Regions from separate parts of the Rothia sp. LK2588 genome, predicted to be linked through region 2. Evidence: riboswitches for the same ligand, from Rfam matches in the RefSeq annotation. Region 2 holds a riboswitch; each other region holds the start of a gene.
The links. Region 2 has a riboswitch for S-adenosylmethionine ahead of VVR12_RS10005 (plasmid stabilization protein). Riboswitches for the same ligand answer to the same signal wherever they lie in the genome.
Positions count from the first base shown of each region.

Region 1: it holds a riboswitch for S-adenosylmethionine, as region 2 does, so the genes downstream of both, VVR12_RS08170 (ABC transporter ATP-binding protein) here and VVR12_RS10005 (plasmid stabilization protein) in region 2, are expected to answer to the same signal.
Region 3: it holds a riboswitch for S-adenosylmethionine, as region 2 does, so the genes downstream of both, VVR12_RS09275 (O-acetylhomoserine aminocarboxypropyltransferase/cysteine synthase family protein) here and VVR12_RS10005 (plasmid stabilization protein) in region 2, are expected to answer to the same signal.

Region 1 is NZ_JAYWLS010000003.1:234,894-245,247, reverse strand. It holds gene VVR12_RS08175 (DUF559 domain-containing protein) at 74-982, opposite strand; SAM riboswitch class I at 1,183-1,281, shown strand; gene VVR12_RS08170 (ABC transporter ATP-binding protein) at 1,288-2,088, shown strand; gene VVR12_RS08165 (aliphatic sulfonate ABC transporter substrate-binding protein) at 2,115-3,158, shown strand; gene VVR12_RS08160 (ABC transporter permease) at 3,158-4,054, shown strand; gene VVR12_RS08155 (AMP-binding protein) at 4,104-6,221, shown strand; gene VVR12_RS08150 (hypothetical protein) at 6,298-6,513, opposite strand; gene VVR12_RS08145 (glucose-1-phosphate adenylyltransferase family protein) at 6,654-7,868, shown strand; gene VVR12_RS08140 (trimeric intracellular cation channel family protein) at 7,898-8,668, shown strand; gene VVR12_RS08135 (DUF1206 domain-containing protein) at 9,506-10,327, opposite strand.
Region 2 is NZ_JAYWLS010000004.1:297,137-307,490, forward strand. It holds gene purH (bifunctional phosphoribosylaminoimidazolecarboxamide formyltransferase/IMP cyclohydrolase) at 190-1,797, opposite strand; gene purN (phosphoribosylglycinamide formyltransferase) at 1,922-2,488, opposite strand; gene VVR12_RS09990 (hypothetical protein) at 2,593-3,024, shown strand; gene VVR12_RS09995 (DUF6350 family protein) at 3,049-4,818, opposite strand; gene VVR12_RS10000 (SDR family NAD(P)-dependent oxidoreductase) at 4,851-5,630, shown strand; gene VVR12_RS10005 (plasmid stabilization protein) at 5,627-6,064, opposite strand; SAM riboswitch class IV at 6,295-6,437, opposite strand; gene VVR12_RS10010 (hypothetical protein) at 6,638-7,423, shown strand; gene VVR12_RS10015 (SNF2-related protein) at 7,500-10,354, shown strand, end outside.
Region 3 is NZ_JAYWLS010000004.1:129,069-139,422, reverse strand. It holds gene gatC (Asp-tRNA(Asn)/Glu-tRNA(Gln) amidotransferase subunit GatC) at 1-63, shown strand, start outside; gene gatA (Asp-tRNA(Asn)/Glu-tRNA(Gln) amidotransferase subunit GatA) at 67-1,665, shown strand; gene gatB (Asp-tRNA(Asn)/Glu-tRNA(Gln) amidotransferase subunit GatB) at 1,665-3,170, shown strand; gene VVR12_RS09290 (hypothetical protein) at 3,552-4,472, opposite strand; gene VVR12_RS09285 (hypothetical protein) at 4,506-5,423, opposite strand; gene VVR12_RS09280 (S9 family peptidase) at 5,517-7,688, opposite strand; SAM riboswitch class IV at 7,987-8,100, shown strand; gene VVR12_RS09275 (O-acetylhomoserine aminocarboxypropyltransferase/cysteine synthase family protein) at 8,210-9,565, shown strand; gene VVR12_RS09270 (homoserine O-acetyltransferase) at 9,610-10,354, shown strand, end outside.

The DNA of each region.
Region 1 (10,354 bases), on a different contig from region 2:
GTGTATTGCCTCGTTTTCGAGGCTGGCTAGTATGTTTCGGCTTGTGAACTGTGTGCAGTTTTATGACGGTCGGTTACCTGCACCGCGGCACGCCCGCCCGCTCCAAGATCGTGCGGAGTATCTCCGGATACCCCTGGACGTCCCGCCAGCGCACGCGGATCACCCGCCACCCGGCCGCCTCTAAATCCCGTTGCCGGCGGTGTTCGGCGTGACGCCTCCCTATCGGTTCCCCGCGAGAGCCGGAGTAAGTTTGCTCGCCATCCACCTCGAGGATGACCCGGGCACCCTCCCAGAGAAAGTCGGGGCGGTACCGGTGGCCGTTGCACCAGACGTCCTTCTGTTCGGCGGGCGGCGCCAAGCCGAGTTCGTGCATCGTCCATCGCGCCAGCGTTGCGGCGGGTGACTCCGCGAAGGGGCTCATGACCTCGGCCACCGCGCGGCAGGTGCGGCAGCCGCGGCCGGTGACGCGCTCCAGGGCGTCGCGGAGCTCCTGCACCGTGCAGAACCCCTGCGACAGCATGAAGTCAGCGATGCAGAGGGCCTCGGTCACAGGCAGAATGCGCGCACAGTCGATCACGGTTTGGATCGGATCGGTAATCCGCAGGCCGTGGTACGAGGTGGCGCGCGCACAGATCGCTCGTCGCCCGCTGTGGAGGACGATGCGAGCGCGCGAATGGCTGTAACACCCGGGAACGCTCAGGTGCACGTGCCGGGGCCGCGTGAGCAGGGGCGCTCCGTGCCAGAGCGCGGCCGATTCGTGGCTGAGCACCGCGCCCCGCACCGACTTCACCGCGGCCACGTGGTGCGCCCAACAGCGTTCTTCGCGGTTCCACCCCGACCAGTCTTCGGTATCGGCAAATACCCCGGGGCGCACCTTCGTCAGCAACCCGATCTGATGGCGCCTGGTGATTGTAGAGGGGGCGAGGCCTGCCTGTTCTAGTTCCCGGCGGGTGCGGACCTTCTGGACGATGGCTGAGTTCATGAAAATCAGTGTGCGGGTGACGCTTCGGCGGGAAAAGCTTGTGGACACATGATGGGCATAAATGACGGTGATACGAGTGCTCACCCCACGGCACCGAAGAAGTCACGGCATTAATGCATCGTCACACTCAGCAAAGAAAGTTCATCTGCGTCACAATCTTGGGTCCGCAATCAGCCCGCGACTACTTTAAATAACTGACTAAACCATCCAGAGCGACCGAGAGACCTGGCTCTACGACGTCGCAGCAACCTTGCTTTATGCAGCTAAAGCAGTGGTGCTAACGCCAGTGACGATGGAGTGATTACATGAGTGCACCCCCGCTTACCCATACCCTGCGGACCCAGGCCTGCAGCATTAGCTTCGACCAGGTAAGTAAGTCTTTTCCGTCTCGTCACGGTCAGTCCACCATCCTCGAGAACGTGACGTTTACCGTTGAGCCCGGTGAGATCGTGTCGATCATCGGTTCCTCCGGTTGCGGCAAGTCCACTTTGCTTCGCGCGGCTGCCGGCCTGGGACGCGCCACGGCAGGTTCCGTGCGCATTGACGGTGATATCGTGACCGGTTTGGATGACCGAGTCGCCATTGGTTTTCAGGAACCTCGCCTGTTGCCCTGGCGCACCGTGGAGAAAAACGTCGCGCTCGGCCTACCCCGTGGCACCGCTCAGGTTGAGGGGCAGGAGACCATCGGGAAACTGCTCGAACTGGTGGGTCTCGCTGCGTACAAAGATCACCGCCCGCGCGAGATCTCTGGTGGTATGGCACAGCGTGCCTCGCTGGCCCGCGCTCTAGCCCGCGCTCCCGGCGTCCTTCTTCTGGACGAACCCTTTGGCGCATTGGACGCACTGACCCGAATCAATATGCAAGACCTCTTGTTGGATGTCCATTATCAAGACCCCACCACAATCTTGCTGGTCACTCACGATGTAGACGAGGCCCTCTATCTCTCCGACCGCATCATCGTGCTGGGCAAGGCCGACGAAAATACTCCCGCAGCCATCACTGAAGTGGTCGAGGTTCCTGGAGGTCGCCCCCGCGAACGTTCCGACACTCGCCTTACCCAACTTCGTCATCAGTTGCTGGCAGAACTCGGTGTCGACACTCACTAACACACAGCCTTTGAAGGATTTTTATGATGTCTCTGAATACTCGTTTTGCCGCTTCCCTTGCTAGCGTCTCTGCTCTTTCTTTGCTTTTGACCGGTTGCGTTACCGGTGAAGGAACCGGCAACGGATCCGTAGCACCTGCTTCCCAGGCCGATTCAACGGTCACCATTGACTACGCAACGTACAACCCCCTCTCGTTGATTATCAAGGAGAAGGGTTGGTTGGAGGCCGCGTTGAAGGACGAGGGTAAAGAAGTCGAATGGGTTAACTCGGCCGGTTCCAACAAAGCCAATGAGGCTCTACGCTCGGGCAACTTAGACGTGGGATCCACTGCCGGTTCTGCGGCTCTGTTGGCCCGCTCCAATGGTTCCCCCATCAAGGTGATCGACTTGTACTCGCAACCGGAGTGGTCGGCTATCGTCACTACCGGTGATTCAACTATTACTTCGTTGAAGGACCTCGAGGGTAAGTCGGTGGCTGTCACCAAAGGCACTGACCCCTATTTCTTGTTGTTGCAGGCTTTCCAGGCCGAGGGCGTTGATAAGAACTCGGTGACAATCCAGAACCTGCAGCACGCGGATGGTCGTAGCGCTCTTGATAACGGTCAGGTGGACGCGTGGAGTGGCCTGGACCCGATCATGGCAGCCGCCGAAGTGGAGTCTGGTGACAAGCTGATCTACCGCAACCTAGACTTCAATACTTACGGTTTCTTGAACGCAACCGAGTCGTTCATCGAGTCCGACCCAGAGTCCGCCCAAACCGTGGTTGACGTCTACGAATATGCTCGCCAGTGGGCTCACGATCATCGCGAAGAAGCTATCTCAATCTTTAAGGACAAGGCCGGTATCAATCGTGAGACCGCCGAGGTGGTCTGGGAACGGTCCAACCTCGATATCGATCCGGTTCCCGGTGAAAAGCAGGTCAAAGTACTTGAGGGTGTTGGCCCGATCCTGGTGGAGTCCGGTGACGTCCCCGCCCAGACAGACATCGATAAGGCCCTGGATTCTATTGTCGAACCTAAATTCGCCGAACAGGCTGACCCAGCACGCGCCGCTGAGGAGGTCAGCAAGTAATGTCAGTTTCTACTTCTGCGACTCCCACCCAAGAAACTTATAACTACGGAGGGAACACTCCAGCCGCGGATTCCCCACCGAGCCAAGGTGTGTGTCCTGCCCCGGATCAGCGACCGTCGCGTGAGAACCGCCCCGGGCGGGGTTTCCGGGGCATCGGCCTGCTAGGTGCTATTTTGCCCATCGCGTTGCTCCTGCTCTGGCAGTACCTGAGCTCGACCGGCGTCTTCACCTCGGTTCAGTTGCCGGCGCCGTCCAAGGTGGTCGCAGCCGGAGCCGATCTGTGGGGACGCGGCGAGCTGGGATTGCACGTTGCTATCTCAACGCAGCGTGTGGTGCTTGGCTTTCTGATCGGCGCGGTGCTCGGTCTGGTACTAGGTGCCCTAACTGGCCTGTCTCCCAGGGCTAAGATCCTCATCGGGCCTACTATCGGCGCGATTCGAGCCGTCCCATCTCTGGCGTGGGTCCCTCTACTGCTTCTATGGATCGGTATCGGTGAAGACTCGAAGGTGACGCTGGTGGCGATCGGTGCTTTCTTCCCGGTCTACACCACCGTTTCTGCCGCTCTAACTCACGTCGACCCCAAGTTAGTTGAAGCCGCCCGTTCCTTCGGAATCCGCGGGGTGAACCTCTTCCGCACAGTCCAGCTCCCGGCTGTTCTGCCTGTCGTGGTGTCCGGTCTGCGCTTGGCACTGGCCCAGGCGTGGTTGTTCCTGGTCGCGGCTGAATTATTGGGCGCGTCCATGGGTCTGGGCTTCTTGCTGACCGACTCGCAGAACAACGGACGCACCGACCGACTTTTGCTGGCGATCGTCCTGCTGGCCATTCTGGGTAAAATCACCGACGCTCTCGTCGGCCTCTTTGAGGACTGGGTCAAGCATCGTTTCCCCAGCAACTAATTAACCACCAAACTAGACACCCCTACGTCAGCAACCGATGGGAGACCCCGTGGCGCGTCCTGCGAACTTCACCTCTTCCGACCCGTTCAACCCGACCCCGAACCCGGCACTGGAATCCGATCAGGCGCGCGTGAGGTTCTGGGCGGAGCAGGCCAAGGCGCGCATCACCTGGGGCGAGCTGTGGGAGGAAGAAAACACCCACCGCTTCGTCAAGCCGCGGCGCACCGGCGTGGATAATAACGGCGCGCCGCAGTACAGCGTCCCCGAGATCACCTGGTTCGTCGGCGGCACGCTCAATGTCGCCTATAACTGCGTGGACCGCCACGTGGAGAACGGCAACGGCGATAAGGTCGCGCTCTACTTCGAGGGTGAGCCCGGGGATCGCGAGCAGCTCACCTACGCCGAGTTGCAGCGCCGCGTGGCCCGGGCCGCGCACGGCCTGGAGAAGCTGGGCGTGCAGAAGGGTGACCGCGTGGTGATCTACCTGCCGGTCATCCCCGAGACCGTCATCTTCACTTTGGCCTGCGCCCGCATCGGCGCGATTCACTCGCTGGTCTTCGGCGGTTTCTCGGCCGAGGCGCTGAAATTCCGTGTTGAAGACACCGGCGCGAAGGTACTCATCACCACCGACGGCCAGAACCGGCGCGGCATGGTCGTGCCCGTGAAGGTCAATGCTGACGACGCCTGCTCCGGGGAGAACAACATCGAACACGTGATCGTGGTCGACCGTACCACCGGCAACGACGCCGCCCGCGCCCAGGTCCCGTGGACCTCCGGCCGAGACGTCTGGTACCACGAACTGATCGCCGACGTCCCCGACACCCACGAAGCTCCCCTGCACGACGCCGAAGACCCGCTCTTCATCATCTACACCTCGGGTACCACGGGGAAGCCAAAAGGCCTGGTGCACACCATGGGCGGGTACCTGGTGCAGACGGCGTACACCCACGCGCTGCTCTTCGACCTGTTACCCGACGTGTGCGACGAAACCGGTGTGCGGCGCCCTGACGAGTTGAGCACCGTTAACGACCCCGCGAAGGTTGCCTCGACCGTGCACTGGTGCACCGCCGACCTCGCCTGGGTCACCGCGCACACCTACGAGATTTACGGCCCGCTGGTCAACGGCGTGAGCGAGGTGATTTTTGAGGGCACCCCGAACACCCCCACCTTTGAGCGCCATTTCGAGGTGATTGAGCGCTACGGCGTGACCAACTACTACACCGCGCCCACGCTGATCCGGTCGCTGATGGGTGCCTTCCCGAACGGCCCCGAACCGGGCAAGTTCGACTTCTCGTCGGTGCGCCTGCTGGGTTCGGTGGGCGAGTCGATCAACCCCGAGGCGTGGCGCTGGTTGCGGACGCACGTGGGCGGCGGCACGGCCAGTTTCGTCGATACCTGGTGGCAGTCGGAGACCGGTTCGACGGTCTGCTCGCCGCGGCCACACGACCCGCAGTTCGCGGCACCCGGCACGTTCCCCGAGGGCGCACCGCACACCGCCGTCAAGCCCGGTTGCGCGACGCGGTCGGTGCCCGGCGTCTCGACCCGCGTGGTGAACGAGCACGGTGAGACGGTCGCACCCGGTGAGCAGGGCCTCATCGTGGTGGATAAGATCGGCCCCTCGATGGCGCGCACCGTGTGGGGCAACCCGCGGCGCTACCTGGATTCCTATTGGCGGCACTTTGGCGAGCGCGGCTGGTTCCTGGCCGGCGACGGTGCGAAGGTCGACGAGGAGGGTGACGTGTTCATCCTGGGCCGCGTGGACGACGTCATTAATATTTCGGGCCACCGACTCTCGACGATTGAGATCGAGTCAGCGCTGGTCTCTCATGCAGCCGTCCAGGAGGCGGGCGTCTGCCCAGTTGAGGACGAACTGACCGGTCACCAGGCGGTGGCTTTCGTGACCCTCTCGGACGCCGGCCGCGAGCTCACCACCGAGCAGCTGCACGCCGCGCTGTGCGATCACGTGCGGGCGGAGATCGGCCCGATCGCCAAGCCCAAGGACGTGGTCGCGGTGGCGGACATCCCGAAGACCCGTTCGGGCAAGATCACCCGCCGGTTGTTGAGCCAGCTCTACCAGGGCAAGCCGCTGGGCGACCGCTCCTCGTTGCAGAACGAGGAGGCGCTGGCTGCGATCGAGCGGGTGCTGGCGGATCGGGTGACGGCATGAAAATAGCCCGCGAAGCTCGCATGTGGCTAGAACCGATTGCGAAACTTCTACGGGCTATTGCTGAACTCTGGTGGTTTTACTTCCAGATCGTCCGGCGGATCCGCTCGGAGAGCGAGTAAGAGGCGCGGCGCTTGGCGTAACCGAAGGGGTTACGCACGGCGGCGCTGATGTGGAGCGCCTTCTGCACGGGACGCGGCAGGTAGTGGCGTCGCGCGGAGTACTTAGCGCTCTGCCACGGGTTCAGTGCGCGGTAGAGCTTCGGAGGCAAAAAGGTACGTGTAAAAAATCCCATGGCTATAATTATACGTATACTTAGCATCTAAGGGAAGTTCCCCCGCGCAAAACCCCCTTTGCGCGCCTCTGGAATATGAAAAATCCTTAATAAACACCCATTACACTCAGACTCAACACTCATCCCTTCGAGAGGTAGCCATGTCAGATCCATTTCCCACTACCGCGCAACCGCCCACCGTCGCCCTCGTCCTCGCCGGCGGCAAAGGGTCTCGCCTCGCGCCGCTGACCGACGCGCGCTCCAAGCCCTCGGTCTCTTTCGGCGGCAGTTACCACATCATCGACGTGGTGCTCTCAAACCTGGCGCACTCGCAGCTACGCGACGTCTGGATCGTGGAGCAGTACCGCCCCTTCACGCTTAACCAGCACCTCGCCAGCGGGCGTCCGTGGGACCTCGACGGCACCCGCCACGGCCTGCGCATTCTGCCGCCCGCCGAAGGACGCGTGGAGGAGGGTTTCGCCTCCGGCAACGGCCATGCGCTCTATCAGCAGATCCCGATCCTCGAAGCCTTCGGCGCCCAGAACGTGGTGGTACTCTCCGCTGACCACCTCTACCAGCTGGACCTGCGTCCGGTCATCGACCAGCACAACCGGCTCGGTTCCGATCTGACCGTGGTCACCACAGAGATCAGCGAAGACCCATCGCGCTACGGCATGGTGCAGGTCGACGACGACCAACGGGTGACCGCCTACGACTACAAGCCCGAAACCCCGAAGGGCAAACTCGTGGCCACCGAAGTTTTCGTCTTCAACGTCGCCGCGCTACGCCGCGCCGCCGACGAGATGATCGAGGAGTTCAAGAACCACGAAGACGAGGACGACGCGCTCGGCAACTCGCTGGGCGACTACGGCGAGACCATCGTCCCGCACCTGGTTAATACCGGAACTGTTCACGAATACCGCCACCGCGACTACTGGCGAGACATCGGAACCCTCGACTCTTTCTACCAGGCTCACATGGAGCTCATCGAGGGCAAGGGACTTGACCTAGACCGCCCCGGCTGGCCGGTCATCGCGCATCACGAGACCTACTCCCCCGCCCGCTTCGGCGCAGACGCGCAGGTCAGCGAGTCGATCATCTCGTACGGTTCGCAGATCAACGGCACCGTCGAGCACTCGGTCATCGGGCCGGGCGTGACCGTTGAAAAAGGCGCCCGCGTCTACCGCTCGGTCATCTTAGGTGACACGACCGTTCCGGCCGGGGCTGACCTGGAATCGGTGATTGCCGATATCGCCGCAGAGATCCCCGCCCGCAAAGTCGGCGCCACCAAGCCCGGGCCCGGGAACATTACCGTGCTGGAACCGAAGGATCGCGGACCTAATGCTGAAGGCGAAGACCAGACGACCGGGCATTAAACCCGGCTAACCATTACGATAAAGGGGCTATGGAGATTCTCGACCCCGACCTCGTGTTCCGCATCGTAGACGTCGCTGCTATCGTGACCAACGGTTTGCTCGGCGGCGCGGTCGCGCGCGCCTTCCGTTTCGATCTGCTCGGATTCGTCTTGCTCTCCGTAATCACCGGCATGGGCGGCGGCATGATCCGCGACATCCTGTTGAATTCGGGGCTGCCGGTGGCGCTGACAGACTCGGCCTATTGGGCGGGCGCGCTGGTAGCGGCACTGCTGGCCTACACAATCGATCTCGGGACGCGCTGGGCGAGCTGGATGCTCATGATCGTGGACTTCATCGGCATGGGGTGTTGGGTAGCCACCGGCACCATCAAATCGCTGAGCCTGGGTCTGCATTGGTTGCCCTCCATCGGCATGGGTGTGATCACCGCGGTGGGTGGCGGCATGATCCGCGACGTCATGGTCAACCGCATCCCCTCGATTCTGGGCGGCAGCTCGCTCTATGGAACCGTGGCGATTGTGGGCGCGATCGAGACCGTTATCATCACCGGCGTCTTTCGCATGCCCAATGTGGCGATGGCCGTCTCCATTGCATCGTGCATGGTGCTCGGCATTCTGGCTCGGGTGCGCAATTGGCAACTACCGGCACCAATCACCCTGAAGGTTCCGCGCCCGCGGCTGTGTTCGAAGATCCGCGATCGAGTGACGAAATCGAACGATAACTCCAGCTGGGAACCGGGTCAGCCATTGACCGAGAATCTTCAAATTCTCACCCCCGAGATGCTGAAGGACGACCGCACCTGAGGTTTTATAGACACTTCATATATTCACTGTCGTTTGTATATATATTCATTTTATGTGGCGGGTGTTTTGCGCTGAATGGTACAAAAAATTTTCCAAGTATCGTTTAAGGTTTGTTCAACAAAAGCTCTGACATGGGGTTTAGCGGCGATGTCCCCTAAATAGTTGGGGCTACTTACCGTTTCAAAGTAAAGTAAAATTTTTGCACACACGCGGTATTCAGCTTCACAATAATTATTGTGTAACCGCAAGACAGAGCCACAATGACCGCCGCTTGAGTTATGCACACAGAAATTTCTCAGATTTTTTGAGGGACTCTACTGGTTATCATTTGAACCGTTATGGCGGTATAGTTATAAGCGTCAACCAGAAAGATTGACTTTCCTTGCCAATACGTAAGGAAGAGCGTCGTGTTTCTTACGGGTTCCGCTCGTGGGGTTAAACCCAGAGCATCTTTGAATTCCGGCCCGTTCGAAACGTTCCCTTGGGGAAGGGAACACGCTCATCATCAATCGATCCTCGTGAGACGCCCGCACTTGGGGAAGTAACGGTGTCGCTGAAAGACGAGTCATGCAACTTGGGGAAGTTGCTGATCTGATTGATCTATAAGGATCCGCGCCCATCGGGGGATAGGCGCGGATCCTTCTTTTTAATCTTCATCGCCGAGGGGCGGTTTGATCGCAGAGGGGCCGCTTCATCGCCGCTACCCCACCTCTCCTTGCGTCGAAAGGCCGCTTCACCTTCGAAAGGCCGCATGTAGGACGGCCCCTCGAAAGGGACACGGCCCCTCGCGCACCAGCGTCCACAAATCGGGAACTCGCGAATCACCCGAAACGAATCCTAAGCCTCGCTGGTGTACTTCGCGCGGGCAATAGAAAACACGCCATAGAGCACAAAGCCCAGGGCGACCACAATCAACAGCACAGCTCCGAAGGGCTGCTGGCCGATCGTGCGCAAGGCGGAGTCCAGACCCGAGGCCTTCTGCGGGTCGGTGCTGAACCCGGCCCAGATGACCATGATGCCCAGCACCGCGAACGCCAAACCGCGGGCGATGTACCCGGCCATGCCCGAGAGGATGATCGCCGAACCGACCTTGCCGCCGGTGCTTCCGGCACGCAGTTTTTCTTCGAATCGTTTGGTGACACCGGCGTACACGTTATACGCGCCCACACCGATGATGATCAGGCCGGCAATCGTCAAGAGGATCACACCGCCGGGCATCTGCATGACCTTGGCGGTCACCGAGGTGGCCTTCTGCCCGTCGGAGCTCGAACCTCCGCTGGCGAACTTAAAGGTTGAGATCGAGAGCGAGAGGTAGACGATGCCCAAAATAACGTTCTTCGCCTTGTCCTTCGTTTCCTCAGAGACGAACAACCCGCAGAGATGCCACAGGCCCAGGCCAACCAGGCCCACCGTCATGACCCACAGCAGCACCTGTCCACCCGGTGTCGAAGCGATCTGCGCCATCGCACCCGAGTTAGAGGCCTCTCCCCCGCCAGACCCGGTGGCGACTTTCAGCGCGATCCACCCGATCATGATGTGTAGTAAGCCGGTCACCACGAAACCGATGCGGGCCGCCCAGGTCAGTGCGGGGTGATCGGCCGCCTTACGTGCGTGACGATCGGCAGAATTCTTCAAATGTAGGCCAGTATTACTTTGCATAAAAACTATTCTGGCCCGGCACACCCC
Region 2 (10,354 bases):
CGTGAAGCTCCGTCTGGACTGACGAGCCCCCAGGGCGAGGAAGGAAGCAGGAGCGAACGCCTCCCTCCTCGCGGTATTACTGCTCAGCGGATAGGTTGGTTAGTGGAAGAAGTGACGGGATGAAGGGCGGGATTCCGAGCGAGCGAGGAAACAAATCCCGCCCGGAATCGGCGCCCGTCCCTCCGTTATTTAGTGGAAGAAGTGACGGGCGCCGGTAGTGTACATCGTCACCCCAGCAGCCTTCGCGGCCTCAATGACTTCTTCGTCGCGGATCGATCCACCGGGTTGCACGACTGCGCGCACACCGGCGTCCAGCAAAACCTGCAGGCCGTCGGCGAAGGGGAAGAACGCGTCGGACGCCGCCACCGCACCGCGTGCGCGCTCGGCGCCGTCGGCCAGGGTGTTGGCGCGCTCGACGGAGAGCTTGCAGGAGTCCACGCGGTTGACCTGGCCCATGCCGATACCCACGGCGGCGCCGTTGTCGGCCAGCAAGATGCCGTTGGACTTGGCCGCGCGCAGAGCACGCCAGGCGAAGTTCAGGTCTGCCAGGGTCTTCTCGTCGGCCGGTTCGCCGGCAACGAGGGTCCAGTTGGCGGGGTCGTCGCCTTCGGCCTGCAGGCGATCGGCCTCTTGGAAGAGCGCGCCGCCGGAGACCGCGCGGTATTCCAGGGCCTCCCGCTCGAAGCCTTCGGGCAGCACCAGGATGCGCAGGTTCTTCTTGCTCTGCAGGATCTCCAGCGCTTCGTCCGAGTAGGAGGGCGCGATGATGACCTCGGTGAAGATGCCCTTGACGGTCTGAGCCATGCCGGCGGTGACCTTGCGGTTGGCGGCGATCACTCCACCGTAGGCCGAGAGCGGATCGCAGGCGTGGGCCTTAGCGTGGGCGTCGGCGATCGGATCTTCCGCGCCTTCGCTGGCCACGGCGATGCCGCAGGGATTGTTGTGCTTAATGATCGCCACGGCGGGAGCGTCGAAGTCGTACGCGGCGCGCAGGGCGGCGTCGCCGTCGACGTAGTTGTTGTAGCTCATGGCCTTACCGCCGAGCTGTTCCGCCTGGGCGATGCCGGGCTTGGCAGCCGGGTCGACGTAGAGCGCGCCCTTCTGATGCGGGTTTTCGCCGTAGCGCAGCGACTCGGAACGCTCGAACGAGAGACCGGCGAAGGGCGGCCAGTAGTTTGCGTCTTCATCGGTCTCGAACTGCGCGGCGGTCCAGGTGGCCACGGCGGTGTCGTAAGCGGCGGTGTGCGCGAACGCGCCCGAGGCCAGGCGGCGGCGCTCAGCGAGGGTGAAGCCACCCTCCTTCGCGGCGCGAACCACGTCGTCGTAGCGGGCTGGGTCAACAACGACGGCCACGGCATCGTGGTTCTTGGCGGCGGCGCGCACCATGGAAGGGCCGCCGATGTCGATCTTCTCGATGATGGCATCTTGATCCGCGCCGGAGGCGACGGTGTCGACGAACGGGTAGAGGTTCACAACCACCAGGTCGAAGGGCTCGATGTCCATTTCGTTCAGGGTGTCGATGTGTTCCTGCTTGCGGCGGTCGGCGAGAATGCCGGCGTGCACGCGCGGGTGCAGGGTCTTCACGCGGCCCTCCAGACACTCGGGGAACCCGGTGATGTCGGAAACTTCGGTGACGGGCACTCCGGCCTCAGCGATCTTGGACGCCGTCGAGCCGGTGGAGACGATGGACACTCCGGCCTCGTGGAGGCCGCGCGCCAGATCTTCCAGGCCGGTCTTGTCGAAGACGGAAATCAGTGCGCGCTTGACGGGCACGCGGTCGAGCTCAATGAGACTCACAAATACTCCCATGTCTTTCGCCCGCATGAGCTGCGGGCTGGTGGATGGATTCATCGGTTGGTTGAGTCGGTTTGAGCCCCGACCCGCAGGCTTCGAACCGAAGTGGTTCTAAATCTTGGGGCCGTTAGTTGCTCGGTTGCGGCAACTGGGCGATGGTCTGCACCAGGAGCTGGCGCTCTTCGACCTTGATTCGTTCATGGAGCGACTCCTCGGTGTCTCCCTCGAGAACCGGGACTGCGGCTTGGGCCAGGATCGGGCCGGTGTCGACGCCCGAATCCACGAAGTGAACGGTCAGGCCGGTGATTTTCACGCCGTGCGCCAGAGCATCGCGCACCCCGTGGGCACCAGGGAACGATGGTAACAGCGCCGGATGGGTGTTGACGATGCGGTTCGCGAAGCGTGCCACGAGCGCGGCGTCGACGATGCGCATGAACCCGGCGAAGACGATGTAATCGGGGTCGTATTCGGCGATTTTCGCTTCGAGCACCCGGTTCCAGATTTCGCGGTCGGGGTGGTCACCCGGTGCGACGATAAAGGTTTCGATGCCGGCCGCCTGGGCTCGTTCGATCCCGGTGCAGGGTTTGTCGGCTCCTACTGCAGCGATCTCGACGTTCAGTTGCCCCTCGGCGACGGCGTCCATGATGGATTGCAGGTTCGTTCCCGATCCGGAAACCATGACTACTATGCGCATAGAAAGAGTTTAGCGTACCCTCACCGGGGTCTTCCCGCGCAGTCTTGGCCGCTACCCCGGTTGTCTTTCGGTCGCACGGTAGAGGGGGCGGTATCCTGGGGAGTATGCCCCTTCAGACCTCTCAGCCACCGAGCACCCAGCAACTTTCCGACCGCGAGATCGAGCGTCAGCGCACCAGTCTGCGCCTATTTAATCGCGGTTTCATGGCGGCGGCCCTGGTGGGCTTCCTTCTGCTCAGCTATGCGGGTTGGTTTATCGCGGCCGCGCTGGTGTTTCTGTTGATCGCCATCGTCTGCGGGATCGTGGCGCTGGTCAAGATGGCCAAGATTCGCGCCACCGCGGCGGATTTCACCCTGACCGCGCTGTTGCTGGTTAGTTGCTTCTTCATGGCATTCAGCGCCGTGGTGCAGTTGATTTTCATCGAGCAGACCAACGAGTACGCGCGGTGCACCAATTCGGCATTGACGATCTCCCGGCAGGCTCAGTGCCAGAAACAGCTGGAAGATTCGATGCTGGGCACCCTGCTGGGCAAATAATCCACCGGTTGCCCGCCTGAGCGCTTAGTCGCGCGGACGCCGCGACTTAGGACGTTTGATCACGCGCCCGCGGCTGAGTTTCGGCTTCACGGGGTCGTCCTCGCGAACCGGTTCAGCACTCTCCGACGCCGCGGGAGCATCCTGGTCTCGGTTCTGCGCTGTGGGTTGCGGCTCTGTGGGTTGCGGCTCTGCGGGGGCCGGTTCTGCAGGAATACCCAGCGGGATGACCTTGGCGGAGCCGGGTGCGGTGTCTTCTGCCGCGGTCTGTGCCGGGACGTTGCGCGCGGCACCGCCCTTGACGGCAACGGCCTGACCAGAAGCATCCTGATTTGCGAGGTCTCGCTCGGCGGACGGTTCGTCCTCCTCGGGCACGAAGACCTCCTCGGCACGTTCACCGGTTTTCCGCCGGCCGGTGCGGCGGGCGGCCTTCGCCTCGGCGCGACGCTGCTTCTTTTCCGCCCGGCGCGATCCGCGCGAGCTCTCAGCGAAGCGTTCCAACTCGTCGCTATCGTTCTTCTCCAGCAAGGGCGCCAAGGCCGATCCGAGCACCACACCCAGGGCAACCGTCGCGGCCGTCATCAGCGCGAAGAACAGCGGGTGCGGGCCGATGTCGGTGAAGCGGCCCAGACCCAGGGAGCCGTGGGCGAACCAACCCAGCGCGGCAGTGAACAGGCCGGTGAGCAAGCCGATGAGAACGGCCAGACCAAGAGTGGACAACAGCCAGGAAAGCGGACGGAACTTCAGCTTCAACGAAACCCAGTCGTCGAAGTGGTTCTCGCCGGCCCGGAAGAACCACCAACCGGCCAGCATGCCGGCCAGTACCGGCGCCAACAACAGCAACAGCGACCACGGGGCCGCCAGGTGCGGGATAGCCCCCAGAACCGGCAGCGAGGGGAGCATCCCCAAGTTGGTGCCACCCAGGTTCGCCGAGGTGCCCTCGCCGAACGAGAATCCCGCGCCGGTGCTCAGTGCCATGGCCCACACCACGAGGTTAGGAATGTACCCCAGTTGCAACAGGGTCACGGCGGTATCGCCGATAGCCCCGGCATGAAGTTGTTGGAACAGGGCCACGATATTGCCCCAGTGCACAAAGATCGAGACCGCGGCCAACAGTGCGCCCAGACCGATCAAGGCCACGAACGCCACCACTGCCGAACGGATCACCGCCCAGGCGTAGGAGCCCGCCCAGCGCGAGTACTGGCTGAACCCTGCCACCCACGTTGCAGCGTCCACACCGATCATGCGCGCCAGCGAGCGCGATTCGTACCAGCCTCCGCCGATCACACCGAGCAACACCACCCACAGCGGAATGATGGCCGCCAAAACGGGGTTCGTGATGCTGTAGACACCCGGGAGCAGGAGGCTGACCAGCACCGAGAACACGCTGTAGGCCAGCGCCCCAGCAAGGGTGGGCACCCAGAACTGCCCTTCGTAGGAGGCCTGTGCCAGCCGACGACCCGAGCGGAAGCACAACCCCAGCGGGATGAGCGTCAGCCCCAGAGGGATCAGACTCATCGTGCCGGAGATCGCGGCGAACTGACCGTGGTTGGGAATCTGCAAATGCAACGGCACACCGTGGATCAGCTGCCAAATCTGCCCCGAAAGCGTGACCACCGAAAACGCGTCGCGGTTGTCGAAGCCGTTGGCTCCCCAGACCGCCAGCAGAAGCACCGCCACCGCCACTAACGAGAAGGCCGCGGCAAGCGCTAACTCAAGGGCCCCCTGCATCCACAGGGGCATGGGAAGCCCCCGCATGGCGGGGCGGGACGCTGGGTTTTTGGTGGTGGTTTTCATCGCCTTTTATCTTGTCACATAGACTGGTGAACATGTCGAACCAGCTCAGCAATTCGTACGTACTGATCACCGGCGCATCGTCGGGTATCGGAGCGGAATTCGCCCGCGCATACGCCAGCGAGGGCTACTCCCTGGTGCTCACCGCTCGCCGCGAGCAGGCCCTGGCCGCCGTGGCCGACGAGGTGCGTTCCCGCTATGGTGTGCAGGCCGAGATTCTGCTGGCCGACCTCGGTCGGCAGGAGGACGTTCAGAAGGTGGTCGAGCGCTTGCGTTCGCAGGACGCACCGGTGGAGGTTCTGATCAATAACGCCGGTTTCGGTTTGGGGTCGTCGTTCCATCAGGCCACCACGCAGAAACACCTGCATCAGGTAGATATCTTGGCGCGCGTACCGTTGCAGCTGATGCACACCGCGATCGAGACGATGCTACCGCGCCGCCGCGGCAAGATTATCAACGTGGCTTCGGTGGCCGCGTTCACCCCCGGGGGTACCTACTCGGCGGTCAAGCGCTTCTTGGTGTCGTTAAGTCAGTCGGCCAACGCGCAATACAGCAAAGACGGCCTGCTCATCACGGCGGTCTGCCCCGGGTTGACCCGGTCGGATTTCCATCAGAACATGGGCCAGAGCGAGCCCAACCTGCCGCGGTTCTTCTGGCTGAGCCCCGAGAAGGTGGTCGCAGACGCGATCGCGGCCAACAACGATGGACGCGCCGTCTGCGTTCCCTCGGCACCCTACAAGGTGCTGGTTGCGCTCTCGCGGATCTTGCCCAGCAAGGTGAGCGCGCGGGCGATTCAGAGCACGCGCGACTACTAGTCGTCGAGGAACGGGTTGGTGGCCGCCACGCCCCAGCTCCGGTAGACCTCCGCTTTGGCGGAGATGATCTCGAGATCGTGGATGATCGCGGTGGCCGAGATGAGCCCCTCGAGGGCTGCGGTGGCCACCGGGGCGGTGGTCTCAGAGCCCACCGCGTGCAGGCCGCGTTCGGCATGGCGACCGGCCCATTGCAGGGAGATCTCCGGGGTGATCTCGAGAACGTGGGCGCCGAAGCGCGCGAGCAACTCCCCCAGCCACCGCTCGGTGGAGGGGTATGGGTAGAGTCCCTTGAGTTCCCCAAGGCTGAGCACCGAAATATAGAGCACCTTATAGGAGCGGCGGCGCAGAAAAGCTATGACCTTGCGATCGGGCTCTGCCTTGCGTATCTCTGCAAGAACGTCTGAATCCAGAAGGAGTCCGGCGCTGGGATTCATGCGGCTTTAAGCACTCCATGCTGTGCTGCGGGAATGCCATCGGGGTTAGGCGTAAGGAGGAAGTTCAGAAACTCCGACCGCTCGTGAGAGATCCGAGAGTAATCGTGAATGCTGATCGCGGAGAAACCTCCACGAACCGGAACTGAGGCATCAGAGATACGACGCTGGATATTTTCGTGGGGGCGAGCCGGTGTAGTCATGGCGACCGTGCGCGTGCGCGCATTCCTTTCGAAGTGCTCTTGTCTGTACCAGCCTGCGTTGGTAACGAAACGCGTTAGCAACGCGAATACAGACCGCTTCGTCATCCGAGCCACCCGTGAACATGGGGTTGGCGTTCAACCAAGTCGGAGCTTGACAGTTGAATCTCTTGAAGCTGATTCCCAGATTAGCGCACGTGTGCCACGTTGAAAAGTGGCGTCTCAAAATTTTTTTAATGTGATCTACGGCAAATCCTTGCCCCCATTTCGGGTGAAATTCTTACATTATGTCACCTTAAGTTCCGCGCCAACATTCCCCGTCTGACATGGGCAGACTGTGTTTCAATTAGAGACATCACTCATGGAGGGGGCCAGATTGTCGCGCATAGGAATACGCAAAATCATCGCTACCTGCGCTGTCACTGCCCTCGGGCTCAGTGTGGCCGCGTGTGGCAACCAGACCACCACGGCAGAGACCGATCAGGCCAACACTTCACCCCACAGCACCGATCTCACCGAGGTTCTACCTAGCCAGCAACAGATCCGTTCCACTGAACCGTTTGCTTATCTCATGGCGGATCCTTCAGTGCAAGATTTCACCGCCGACGGCTGGGCGACGTCCCCGGGTAGAACCGCCGCCACCCTCGAAGCGGAGGCCTCCCCCGACCCCACCCTGGCCGAGCAGGTCAATCAGCAGTGTGGTGCCTACGAGGAGGTGGCGCTGGGCCTCATTTCCACGCCGAACGCGCCCTTCACCTTCGAAGACGGCAAGCGCCGCCGCATCAACCTCGGTCAGGCCGGCATCAACCAGATCACCGGGTACAACAGCGTGGTACGCACGGACAGCGCCCAGGCGGCCGAGGATCTGCTCGAGAAGTTTTCCAACAACACGACCGAGTGTGCCAACGCGCTCAACAGCTACTACCCCACCAAACAGGGTCGCTTCGATCTACGCCCGACCACGGTCGACCATAAGTCTGGCGTGGTCACCCTGCGCGGCATGTATAACGGCGATCTCATCTTGGTCAGCCTCGCCCAGCACGGGCAATACCTGGTCAGCACCTGGTTCCGCGCGCTCGACCCCCAGGGCGTGAGCCTCATGGACGAAGCCGGGCACGTCATCGAATCCCTCACCTTGGACAACTTACAGCGACTGAACTAACCCGTTACCCCGCCCGCCGTAGCGCCTCTCGGGTACGCTGGTTAAGTTAACGTTTCGTCTACGGAAGAGGACGTCCGTGGCTAGTTCGTCGGCATTTCCAGACATCCCCGTGACCGCCGCCGAGATTATTCGGCAGGTGGGCCACGCCGCCTATTCGCGCGGCCAGAAATACATGCGTGCTGGCAACGTGGCTCGCTACACCTTCGACCCCGATACCCGCACGTTGACCGGCGAGGTCAACGGTTCCGCGGTGGCTCCTTACTCGGTCACCGTTCGTTTTCCTGCGCAGAAGACCGCGGGTTCGCTGGTTTTCTCTGCCCAGTGCACCTGCCCCGTGCGCACCGACTGTAAGCACGCGGTGGCGCTCATGCTCACCGCGATCGATCGGGCCACGAAGGTCCGCAAGGCGCTCACCGCCTCCTCAGATACGTGGCGGTCTTCGGTCGCCGACCCCACTCCCCGCATGGGCGAGTCCATGCGCGAGAAGACCGGCGGGTTAGATGCCCTCCCCGAGGACCTGCAGAACAAGCTGGCCGACTTCGGCGTCTATGCCGCCTCGAAACTGGCAGACAACACCTCCGGCACCGACACAGAGACTCAACCAGGCGCCCGCCTGCCCGAGTGGCGCAGGCGGCTCTCACACGTGCTCGCGGCGCGCCCAGAATTCGGTGACGACTCCGCCCAACGGGTCTCCGGCGCGCTCGATCTGCGGTTGCATGTGGGCAGCAAGTACGCCATCGGCCAGTCCTCCGCCGGTTTGCCGCAGGTGCAGGTGCAGGCCCGGCCGATGATGCTGGGTGCGCGCGGAACCTGGATCAAAGGCGGGTTGAGCTGGGAAGACTTTCAACGCGACCTCATCCGTGGCCACCTGAAACACAGCGTCTACCCCGAACACGAACGCTGGTTCGCCGAGTTCTATTCGGTGGTGCGGCCGTGGCAGTCGGCCTACACCTCGCACCGCGATTGGGTCTCGCTGAGCGCGGTGAACTCCTCGTTGCTTTGGCAGGTTTTGGCGCGGGCGCAGGAGATCGACCTGCCCTTCCTCATCGACGGCCAACAGGTCACCGCCGCGATGGCCCCGGCCACCGGCGTGCAGGTGCGGGTGGAAGAGATCGCCGAGCGCGGCCTCACCGACGCCGACCGCCTGGCACTCACCCCGATTCTCAGCTGGGATGACTTCAGCATCGAGACGGCGAACTGCCACAAGCTGGGTGACCCGCGCTCCGGATTTCTGGCGTTGGGCGGGCGCGCGCAAGCCGAGTACGTGGGTGCGGCACAGACCGCAAAATGGTCGGCCACCCGCGCCGCGGCCCTGGGTGATGACCGCGCCGAAGACGCTACCGGGCGGGGCGGGGCGCGTCCGGACTGGTTGCCGTCCGATTGCGACCTGCTCTTTGTGCCCCTGGCCGACCCGCTGGACCCGATGGCCGAATCGCTGGCGAGCACCGGCTCGATCGAGGTGCCCGCCGCCGACCGTGAACCCTTCCTGCGCGAGTTCTACCCGCGGTTGGCGCGAACGCTCACGCTCCACACCGACGAGGCCGGGCCCACGCTGCCGCAGGTGGCCACCCCCGAGCTGGTGTTGAGCGTTCAGTTCGACGAGAACGAACCGCATTCGGCGGCCACTAGCTGGCACTGGGAGTACCCGACCGACCCGCTGAACCCCGACGGCGAGCGCGCCTCGTTGCCCGCGCTGGGATACCCCGGCGAAGACCACGCCGAGACCCGCGATACCAAGTTCGAGTATCGCGTGCTCAAGCAGGTCAAGGCGGTGCGCCCGGTGGTGCCCTTTACCCGTCACCGCACCGAGGGCTGGGCCACGCGGACGCTGGTGGAAGACACCCTGCCCCGCTACGAAGCCATCGACGGGGTGCGGGTCGATACGCACGGCCCGGTGCCCGAGTTCAAAGAATTGGAAGAGGCCCCCGAGATCACGGTGTCGGTGGAGTCCACCGGGGACCGCGACTGGTTTGGGCTGGGGATCGCGATCAAGGCCGGCGAATGGTATGTGCCGTTCGCAAAAATTTTCGAGGCCCTCAACGCCGGTAAGTCACACCTGTTGCTGGGCGACGGAAGCTACTTCGCGCTAGACCGTCCGGAGTTTATGAAGCTGCAGGAGTTGCTCCGGGAGGCCACCGGTCTGCAAGACAAGAAGACTCCCCTGCAGATCTCCCGCCACCAGGCCGGCATGTGGGAGGAGCTGGAGGAGCTCGCGGCCTCCGTGGAGACCGTGGACGCCTGGGAGCAGCAGGTCACCGCGCTGTTGAACATCGAGAACACGGCGGTGGCCGAGGTCCCGGAGGAGCTTCACGCCGAGTTACGCCCCTATCAGCTCGAGGGTTTTCAGTGGCTGAGCTTTCTCTATGACCACAGCCTCGGCGGGGTGCTGGCCGACGACATGGGTCTGGGCAAGACCGTGCAGACCATCGCGATGTTCGCCTATGCCCGGGCACGGTGGGTCGAAAACGCTAAACCCGGTGAGACCTTCCCGCCGTTCTTAGTGGTGGCCCCGACGTCCGTGGTGCCCAACTGGGAGCGGGAGCTAACGAAGTTCGCGCCCTCGCTGAAGGTCGAGGCGCGCTACGCCTCGGAGGCGAAGTCGGCGCGTTCGCTGGCGGACGCCGCCCCCGAGGCTGACGTGCTACTCACCTCGTACGCGCTGTTTCGGCGCGAAGAAGAGGCCTACGCGGCCCTCGGCGCCGAGCGGGCCTTCTCGGGTCTGATCTTGGACGAGGCCCAGTTCGTGAAGAACGCCAAGACCAAGGCACACCGGGCCGCCCGCGATCTGCCCGCCCGGTTCAAGGTGGCGGTTACGGGTACCCCCATGGAGAACAACCTTATGGAGCTCTGGTCGATGTTTTCGATTGTGGCACCAGGGTTGTTCCCCAGCGCGCGGCAGTTCAAGGACCTGTATGCCAACCCCATCGAGTC
Region 3 (10,354 bases), 170 kb from region 2:
TCGGGTGCCCCCGATCAGGCCGATGGCAAGTTCAAGGTCCCGGCAATTCTGGTAGAGGAGTAATTCATGAGTGAAATCTTCAAGCTCAGCGCCGCTGAACTGGCCGAGAAAATGGTCGCCGGTGAAGTGTCCTCCGTCGAGGCAACTCAGGCTCACCTCGACCGCATTGCCGCAACCGACGGTGAGGCCCTCGAGGCCGGCAACCGCGCCGCCGGTAAGTCCGGTCTGAACGCTTTTCTGCACGTCAATACCGAAGAGGCCCTGTCCGAAGCGCGCTCGGTCGACGAGGCGCGTGCTGCCGGAGAGCAGCTTCCCGCGCTGGCCGGCGTCCCGATCGCTATCAAGGACCTCATCGTCACGAAGGGTCAACCCACCACCGCTGCCTCGCGCATGCTGGAAGGCTGGATGAGCCCCTACGACGGCACCGTCATCGAGAAGGTGCGCGCCGCCCGCATGCCGATCTTGGGTAAGACGAACCTCGACGAGTTCGCCATGGGATCCACCACCGAGCACTCGGCGTTCGGCCCCACTCGCAACCCCTGGGCCCTGGACCGCATTCCCGGCGGATCCGGTGGTGGCTCCGCCGCCGCTGTGGCCGGATTCCAGGCTCCGCTGGCGCTGGGCACCGACACCGGTGGCTCCATCCGTCAGCCGGCGGCCGTGACCGGTTCGGTGGGCGTGAAGCCGACCTACGGTTCGATCTCCCGCTACGGCGTGATCGCCATGGCATCCTCGCTGGATCAGGTCGGCCCCTGCACCCGCACCGTGCTCGACGCCGCGCTGTTGCACGAGGCCATTGCCGGCCACGACCCTAAGGACTCCACCTCGTTGAACACCCCCGTCGGCCCCTACGTTGAGCAGGCGCGTGCCGGTGCAGCCGAGGGCGGGCTCAAGGGCCTGCGCGTGGGCGTCATCAAGGAACTGCACCAGACTTCCGAAGGGTTCACCCCTGGTGTGTGCAACCGCTTCAACGAGTCGTTGAAGTACCTGGAGGCCGCCGGTGCAGAGCTGATCGAGGTTTCTCTGCCCACCGTTGAAGAAGCCATCGCCGCCTACTACCTCATCATGTCTTCCGAGGTCTCCTCGAACCTGGCGAAGTACGACGGCGTGCGCTTCGGCCTTCGCGTGCTTCCCGAAGAGGGCCCCATGACCATCGAGCGCGTGATGGCCGCGACCCGCGCCGCCGGTTTCGGTGCCGAGGCTAAGCGCCGCATTATTCTGGGAACCTACGCCCTGTCTGCCGGCTACTACGACGCCTACTACGGTTCGGCACAGAAGGTGCGTACCCTGATCCAGCGCGACTATGCCGCCGCGTTCGAGAAGTGCGACGTTCTGGTCTCGCCCACCGCCCCGACCACCGCCTTCAAGATCGGCAGCACCGACGAGTCCTCCGATCCGATGGCGATGTACAAGGGTGATATCGCCACCGTGCCCGTGAACCTCGCCGGCGTACCGGCGTTGTCGCTGCCGGCTGGCTTGGCCGAAGAAGACGGACTGCCCGTGGGCATCCAGTTCACCGCGCCCGCTCACGAGGACGCCCGCCTCTACCGCGTGGGCGCCGGTCTAGAAGCCGCGTTGAACCAGGCGTGGGGCGGACCAATCTGGAAGAACATGCCCGATACCGAATCGCTGATTCGTGACTTTGATTTTGGGGGAGTTAAGTAATGACCGAAGAAATCCTGAGCTTCGATGAGGCTATGGAGAAGTACGATCCCGTACTCGGTTTCGAGGTTCACGTGGAGTTGAACACCGCCACCAAAATGTTCGACGCCGCTCCCAACGAGTTTGGCGATACCCCGAACACCAACGTCACCCCGGTCTCGTTGGGCTTGCCCGGCGTGCTTCCGGTGGTCAACGGCAAAGCGGTCGAGTCGGCCATCAAGCTCGGTCTCGCGCTGGGCTGTGACATCGCCGAGAAGTGCCACTTCGCGCGCAAGAACTACTTCTACCCCGATACTCCGAAGAACTTCCAGACCTCACAGTACGAAGACCCGATCGCCGAGAACGGTTCGTTGGATATTGAGCTGGAAGACGGCACGGTCTTCACCGTGGAGATCGAGCGCGCCCACATGGAGGAAGACGCCGGCAAACTGACCCACATGGGTGGTTCGGCCGGTCGCATCCAGGGTGCGGAGTTCTCACTGGTCGACTACAACCGTGCCGGCGTGCCGTTGATCGAGATCGTGACCCGCCCGATCGTCGGCGCGGGCAAGAACGCCCCTGAGCTGGCACGGAAGTACGTGGCGGTTATCCGCGAGATCGTCAAGGCCCTCGGTATCTCGGACGCCCGCATGGAACGCGGCAATGTGCGTTGCGACGCCAACGTTTCGCTCATGCCCAAGGGTTCCACCGAGTTCGGTACCCGCACCGAGACCAAGAACGTGAACTCGCTGCGTTCGGTGGAGCGCGCGGTCCGCTACGAGATCCAGCGCCACGCCGCCGTGCTCGACGCCGGCGAGAAGATCGTGCAGGAGACCCGCATGTGGCACGAGGACACCCGTGAGACCACCGCGGGCCGTCCGAAGTCGGACGCCGATGATTACCGCTACTTCCTCGAGCCCGACCTGGTGCCCGTGGTGACCGACTCCGAGTGGATCGAGTCGCTGCGTGCGCAGCTTCCCGAGATGCCGGCGCAGCGCAACCGCCGCCTGCAGGGGGAGTGGGGCTTCTCGGACGAAGAGTTCCGCGACGTCCTCAACGCTGGTGCGCTGGACGCGATCGAAGCCACCGTTGCCGCCGGCGCATCGGCCGCCGTCGCCCGCAAGTGGTGGATGGGCGAGATCGCCCGCCTGGCCAAGCAGCGCGAGGTGGAGCTGACCGAGACCGGTGCTACCGCGCAGACCGTGGTGGAGCTCAACCAGCTGATCGAGTCGAAGAAAATCAACGACAAGATCGCCAAGCAGGTACTCGAGTTCGTTCTGGAGGGTGAGGGCACTCCCGCCGAGATCGTCGAGAAGCGTAACCTCGCGGTGGTCTCCGACGAGGGCGCGCTCAACACCGCCGTCGACGAGGCGTTGGCCGCTATGCCGGACGTCGCCGAGAAGATCCGTGCCGGTAAGGTCCAGGCCGCTGGTGCCGTCGTGGGACAGGTCATGAAGGCCACCCGCGGCCAGGCAGACGCCGCCCGCGTCCGCGAGCTGATCTTGGAGAAGCTGGGCGTAGAAGGCTAATCAGCCGCGCCCGCTCGGCCCTAGAGCACAAGAAAGCCGGTAGGAACTTGGGGATGTTCCTACCGGCTTCTTTGGTATGAAAGGTTGGGGATGCCTTCACACCGTGATACTTGGTCACCAGAAAAGCCCTAAGTATCTATTACCGCATCACTTGTGGAGAGTTGGGAGTATATGCAGATAACCACTGTGCATCCTCAACCATCTCATTCCGAAGAACCCTTAGTCGAGGCTCTTCAAGTGATGTAATTATCCTAGGTAATGATCTGTCGCTCTTATAGCGCAGCCCGCCTCGCCTGGCGATTTAGGGTGTTTCCGCACATCAGAACGTGTCATATTTCCGTAACAGTTCGCCGGTGTCGGGTCTATTGCGGCGCCCTGGCACTAGAGATCCTTCAGATCGTAGAAGTAAATGTCTTCGTGGTAGATGGTGTCCAGGTGCAGGCTACACCGCCCCTCGTATACGGGCATCGATAATCTCGTGGGAATCGGGGAGCCATCGCTGTCTTTCACATCGCGAATGGCGATGACCTCTTCGGGGGCCGTCGCGGGGTCGTCAAAGATCAACCGAAAGAAGTTAGCTGGGCGCGGCATCATGTATTGCACCATAAGTAACCCGTTTTCCTGTTCGACCGTCGGATCAAGCTCCAGCTCGTAGCGGATGGCCATGACCTCTTGGGCTTTGAGCGGGTAATCCAGCTGAAAACAGTAAACCTGTTCTACCTCATTCCAGGAGCATGTGCCCCCTTCCAATAAATTGATTCGCTGAACCTCGTTGCTGGGGAGCACCTTCATCGAATCGACCCCGTCTTGGACAGCCAGGATAACCATGGAACATTCACACCGGTACACGCGCTGTTGGCTATCGAAGAAGAAATCGTTGAAGGTGCTGGTGATTTCGTAGCCGGGACGGTTCTGAACTTTCTGCGACTTCTCCGGGTTGCTCTTGGCGACGCTGAGATGCCCCAAGAGGCGGGAGGTTTGCTGCGGGTTGAAGTCGAAGGTTTCGGCGAAGAGCTGCACCGTGTCTGCGGTGAGTCGCTGACCGATAATCGCCCGGCGCACTCGGTCTTTATATCGATTGGGTGAGTCTTCGACCCCATAGCGCTGATTCTCGAAGGCCGAGATGGAGCGGGCGATGGCGCGATAACTGAGCACCTGGGTATCGGGTGAGATGTTCTCGGGCAGGTACTTACACCAGATCTTTTTGGCGCGAGGCGCCGCCAGCAGGGAACGCAAATACTCGCTGGCCTTATGCGTAGCGGATACCCGGGGATCGTCGGCGGGCTCGTCAGGGGTGGTCACACGGTCCTCCATCTTCTAAGGCGTCCTGATGCTTTATTCGGTTTCGGGAGGGGTAACGATCGGCCACCGGAAACCGCAGAAGGCCTGATCCATGATGGGGTAGTACATCGAGTAGTGGGTGTGGCCGGGGGTGAGATATTCCTCCAGTACCGGTTGTTCGAACAGCTCATCCCACACGCAGTGGGTGATGTATTCGGGGGCCTTCTTGAAACGGATAATGGTGGTCACCTCGTATTTTGGGTTGTTGCGCGAACCCACCCGGAAGAAGTTGATCGATTGATCTTTCTCCGGGGTGTCGGTGAGGTGAATGAGAAGGCGGGTGCGGTGTATCTCTCCGCGGCGCAACGGCCGCGGGGTTTTGATATAGACGCGGACGATGTCGCTCTCTTTATCGCGGATGCGCAACGTGGTATCGGAGGTGGTGCCGGTGACCTCTCCGCCCTCAAGCACCTCGAATTGCAACTCGTGGCCTTCGATCACCGGTCGAATCAGGGTCAGATTATCCTGCTTGACCAGGTAGGTTTCGGTGACGTCCATGGTCTGCCCTAGGCCGTACTCGTCGCAGTTCAGGATGATCTGCTGCGCCAAGACGACCCGATCGTCACTGGGTGCCTTGGAATCCGAGGGTAGCTCGAGATCGGGCGAGGGGTATAAGCCCGCCCGCTTGCGTGCCGAAACCAATGACACCCAGAGATCCTGGGTCTCTTGCGGGGTGAAGCCAAAGGCCACGATGAAGCGGTTCAGTGTGCGGTCGGTGACTAATTCACCGGCCAGCGCCCGCCGCACCGAGTCCTTGAACTGGCTCGGGTTCATCTCCTGACCCGCGGCGTCCGAGAGCTCACCGGCCATGAACGTGGCCACGGCACGCACATTCACGCCGTTGCCCCGGCGCCGCTGCACGTATTGACCCCACATTTCTCGGTAGGGCGGTTTACTCAGGAGCTCGGTCAATATCTCTCCCGGCTGGAGCAACCGTTCTCGGAAAGGCATAAAGGATTCCAATTTCTCTGCGAGGGATGTGTGTTGATCCTGGGGAAAGAGGCGTTATGCCGCCGAGAGCTGGGTGAGCGCCCACGCGTACACCCACGCCGTGTCACGCCAGCGGGTGTAGCGGCCCGATCCGCCGCCGTGACCGCCGTCCATCTCGATCTTGAGCAGGGGCGTCGGCGAACCGGGGTCGATGGTTTCGCGCAGTTTAGCGATCCACTTTGCCGGTTCCACGTAGAAAACTCGGGTGTCGTGCAGGCTGGTGATGGCCACGATCGGCGGGTACTTCACCGGGCGGATGTTTTCGTAGGGGGAGTAGGACTTCATGTAGTGGTAGACATCCGGGTCGGTGATCGGATTACCCCACTCTTCCCACTCCAGGGCAGACAGGGGAAGCTCGGGGTCGAGGATGGTGGTCAGCGCGTCCACGAAGGGCACCTCGGCGATGGCGCCGGCATACTTTTCGGGGGCCAAGTTCAACGTGGCCCCGATCAACAACCCGCCGGCCGAACCACCCTCGATGACGATCCGAGAGGCGTCGACCCATGCTTGCTCACGCAGAAAATCAGTGACGGCCACGAAGTCGGTGAAGGTGTTCTTCTTCTGAAGCTTCTTACCCTCCTGGTACCATCCGCGGCCCAGCTCGCCGCCGCCGCGGATATGGGCCACCACGTAGATCACACCTCGGTCGAGCAACGAGAGCCGAGCGTAGGAGAAGTAGGGATCCATCGAGGCCTCGTAGGACCCATAACCGTATTGCAGTACGGGGTGAGGTTGGCTCTTATCGAGATCAGCCCGGTGGATGATCGACAGGGGGATCATAGTGCCGTCCTCGGCAGGAGCCCACATGCGGTACGCGGTGTAGTCGTCCGGTCGGTACCCGCCGAGCACCGGGGTTGCCCGGCGCAACACCAGCTCTTCGGTATCGGGGTAGTAATCGTAGACCTGCTGGGGCGTGACCCACGAGGTGTAGCTCATCCGCACTACCGGGGAATCGATGCTGGTGTGCGTGACCGCGGTGGTATAGATCTCCTCGGTGAAACCGTGGGGTTCGGCGAACTCCACACCCGCACCGGACGGAGCGGCCAGTAACCCGCGCAGGCCCTCCAGCGGTGTGAGGCAGACCTTCAGCGTAGTATCTTGCCGGACGCTGGCCACCAGGTGGGTCGCGGTGAAGCTGACGGACTCAACACGGGTCTCGCTGCGATGCGGCATGACCTTGATCCACGACTGCCGGTAGGTCTCAAAGGGCTCACCGGTGGGGTAGGGGGCCAGCACGATCTCGGAGTTCAACGCCTGGTGATCGTGCACGATGACGACCCAGCGTTGGTCCCCAATGGAAAGCGGCTCGACCGCGTACTGCACCCGCTGAGCCTTCTCGATCACTACCTGCGCCGGTGCAGACCACTGGCCCACCGGCAACAGCCGAATCTCTGAGAACTCCGAGGAGTAAGAGGTGATCACCAGGTGCGTGCGGTCCTCCGACAGTGCCGCCTCCAGCCACAGGGCGGCGTCCTGTTCGGTGTAGATCACTCGATCGTTTTCGGCGGTGGGCTGGCCGACCTCGTGGACCCGGATCTCGTAGGGGCGCCAGGAATCGTCGACCACCGTGTAGACGATGTGGGTGGCGTCGGGGGTGAAGAAGGCCCCGGCGAAAATGTCTTCGATGCGGTCGGGCAGCAGCTGGCCGGTCTGCAGGTCCATGACGTACTGGGTGTAGCGTTCGTCGCCGGTGTCGTCTACCGAGAAGGTCAGACGCTGCCCGTCGAGGGAAGGATCAAAGGAGCCCAACGAGAAGAAGGAGAGGTCGCGGGCGAACTCGTTGCAGTCCAAGAGCACCTGCTCACCCTCGAGCGGCACCCCGGCCTCGATGAACGGGGGAGTAAAGCGTTCCTGAACGCTGCCCTCTTCGGCGGCGGCCACGCGGCACATGACCGGGTACTGTTCACCCTCGACCGTACGGGAGTAGTACCACCACTGGCCGATACGGGTGGGCACCGACAGATCCGTCTCTTGCACCCGGCCCTTGATCTCCTCGAAAATGGTCTGCCGCAACTCATCCTGCGCGGCGGTCTGAGCCGTGGTGAATTCGTTCTCGGCCTTCAGGTACTCGATGACCTCCGGGTTTTCCTTGTCGCGGAGCCACTCGAAGGGGTCTGAAAAGGAATCTCCGTGATGGCTACGCTCAGTCGGGATCGAATGGGGGCGAGGAGGAACAACGGGGGTCATTAGGCAGTCTCCTTCATGGACGGTCATGACAAATCTGCGAGCGCGGGAGCAATACCCTGGCCTGAACCTCGACCTGAGCGTTTCACTCACCAGCTCTAGTGTAGTTTCGCTACACCTGTTGTGCACTGAGGACGTTTGGCCTACTCATACGAAACTAACGCGAGCTCATCATGCAAACCTGGAGTGACGATGGCCACCCGAGGCTAGATGAAGAAATATGAACAGCGAATTTCACGCCGGCGCAATAAAGTTTAATCTCTTGCTCGCCGCTCTACCGGGCTGGATAAGATGAGTTTTAGGTCATGAGAGCCAGCGAAAAGCCCCAGCTTGCTGGCCGGCAACCCTCCACTCGCGGTGGGGTGCCCTGGGTGAAGACCAGGCGTAATGCAAAAGTATTGCGCAAGCGCGGGACCGATGCCCCCAGCCTTTGCGTCTGCTGGAAGTAGTGCATCCATCAAGCTCCTCTCCGGTACACCCGAGGTGTGAGGCATGCGGCCCCAACGAGTTCACTGGGAGCAACGATGAACACTCAACCTCAGACCACCGTCCCGAACCCCGAGAACCCCTCGGGTTGGCGATTCGAGACTCAACAGATCCACGCCGGTCAAAGCCCCGATCCGGCAACCGGTGCCCGGGCCCTGCCAATCTACCAGACGACGTCCTTCGTTTTTGACGACTCCGAGCAGGCGGCGCAACGTTTCGCTTTGAAGGAATTGGGACCTATTTATACCCGCATCAATAACCCCACTCAGGAGGCCGTCGAAAACCGTATCGCTGCCCTCGAAGGCGGTGTCGGTGCCCTGTTGCTGGCCTCGGGTCAGGCCGCGACTACCTTCGCGATCCTCAACATCGCAGGCGCCGGTGATCACATCGTCGCCTCTCCGTCGCTCTACGGAGGCTCGTACAACCTGCTGAAGTACACCCTGAAGAACCTAGGCATCGAGGTCACCTTCGTGCACGACCCTGGCAACATCGACGACTGGAAGAACGCGGTGCGCCCGAACACCAAGGCGTTCTTCGGGGAAACCCTGCCGAACCCGCGCGGGGACGTGCTCGATATCGAGCCGATTGCCGCCGTCGCGCACGCCGCCGGGGTGCCGCTCATCGTCGACAACACCATCCCCACCCCGTTCCTACTGAACCCCATCGCGTTCGGCGCCGACGTGGTGGTGCACTCGGCCACCAAGTACTTGGGCGGTCACGGCACCTCCGTGGGCGGCGTGATCGTGGACGCCGGCACCTTCGACTACACGCGGGACCCCGAGAAGTATCCGCAATTCAATACTCCCGATGAGGGATACAACGGGTTGGTCTACGGTCGCGATCTCGGCGCGGAGGGAGTGTTCGGGGTCAACCTCTCCTACATCCTGAAGGCGCGCGTCTCGTTGCTACGCGACCTGGGGTCGTCTATCTCGCCGACCAACGCCTTCAATATCGCCATCGGCCTGGAGACCCTCTCGCTGCGGGTCGAACGCCACATCGAAAACACTCGCCGAGTCGCCGAATTCCTTGAGGCGCACGAGGCGGTGGAGTCGGTGCAATGGGCGGGGCTGCCGTCCTCCCCGTACTTCGAGCTGGCCCAGAAATACATCCCCAACGGCCCCGGTGCGGTGCTGGGATTCACGATCAAGGACGCTGACGCCGACATCGCACAGGCCTTCGTCAATGCGCTCACCCTGCACTCCTTGTTGGTCAATATCGGTGATGTGCGCTCGCTGGCGGTACATCCGGCCTCCACGACGCACTCGCAAGCCAGTGAGGAGGAACTGTTGGCCCTCGGCATCAACCCCGCTTTCGTGCGGTTGTCGGTGGGTATCGAACACATCGATGACATCCTCGATGATCTGCGCCGCGGCTTCGCCACCATCGGCCGCTAACGATCTGCACCGCGTATTCGATCCGAACCCATTCCAGGAGTTTCATGTCTGCACAGCTGTTGGTTGAGAAGAAGGCCGTTCGCGACGACGGTGTCTTGGATTTTGCCCAGGTGGGTGAGGTGCCCCTCGAGTCGGGTGCGGTGCTACCCGAGGTGACGATCGCCTTCGAAACCTGGGGACGGTTGAACGAAGATGCCTCCAACGCGGTGCTGGTTCTGCACGCCTTAACCGGAGACACTCATGTCTCCTCGGGCAGGGTCGGGCCCGATACAGACCTGTGCACCGCGGTGCAGGCGGCAGCGCCCGGATGGTGGGAAGGCACCGTGGGGCCGGGGTGCGTGATCGACACCGACCGCTACTTCGTGGTGGCCCCGAATATCCTGGGAGGTTGTTACGGTTCCACCGGGCCGTCGTCCCCCGCGCCCTCCTCGGTGGACCCGAACCGTCGCCCCTGGGGGTCACGATTCCCTCGACTGACAGTGCGCGACACCGTGGTAGCCGAGAAAAAGCTGGCGCAGATGCTGGGTATCGAGCGTTTTCAGCTGGTGGTCGGTGGTTCTCTGGGCGGCATGCGCGCTCTCGAGTGGGCGTTGATGTATCCGGAGGCAGTGGCGTCCTGCGCGGTCATCGCCTCCGGCCCGTCTGCCACCGCAGACCAACTGGCCTGGGCGCAGGCGCAGGACTACGCGATCACGATGGATCCGAACTTCGCCGGGGGTGACTACTACGACGGTCGCCCGCCTACTGAGGGGTTGGGGCTGGCACGCCGCATCGCGCACACCACCTACC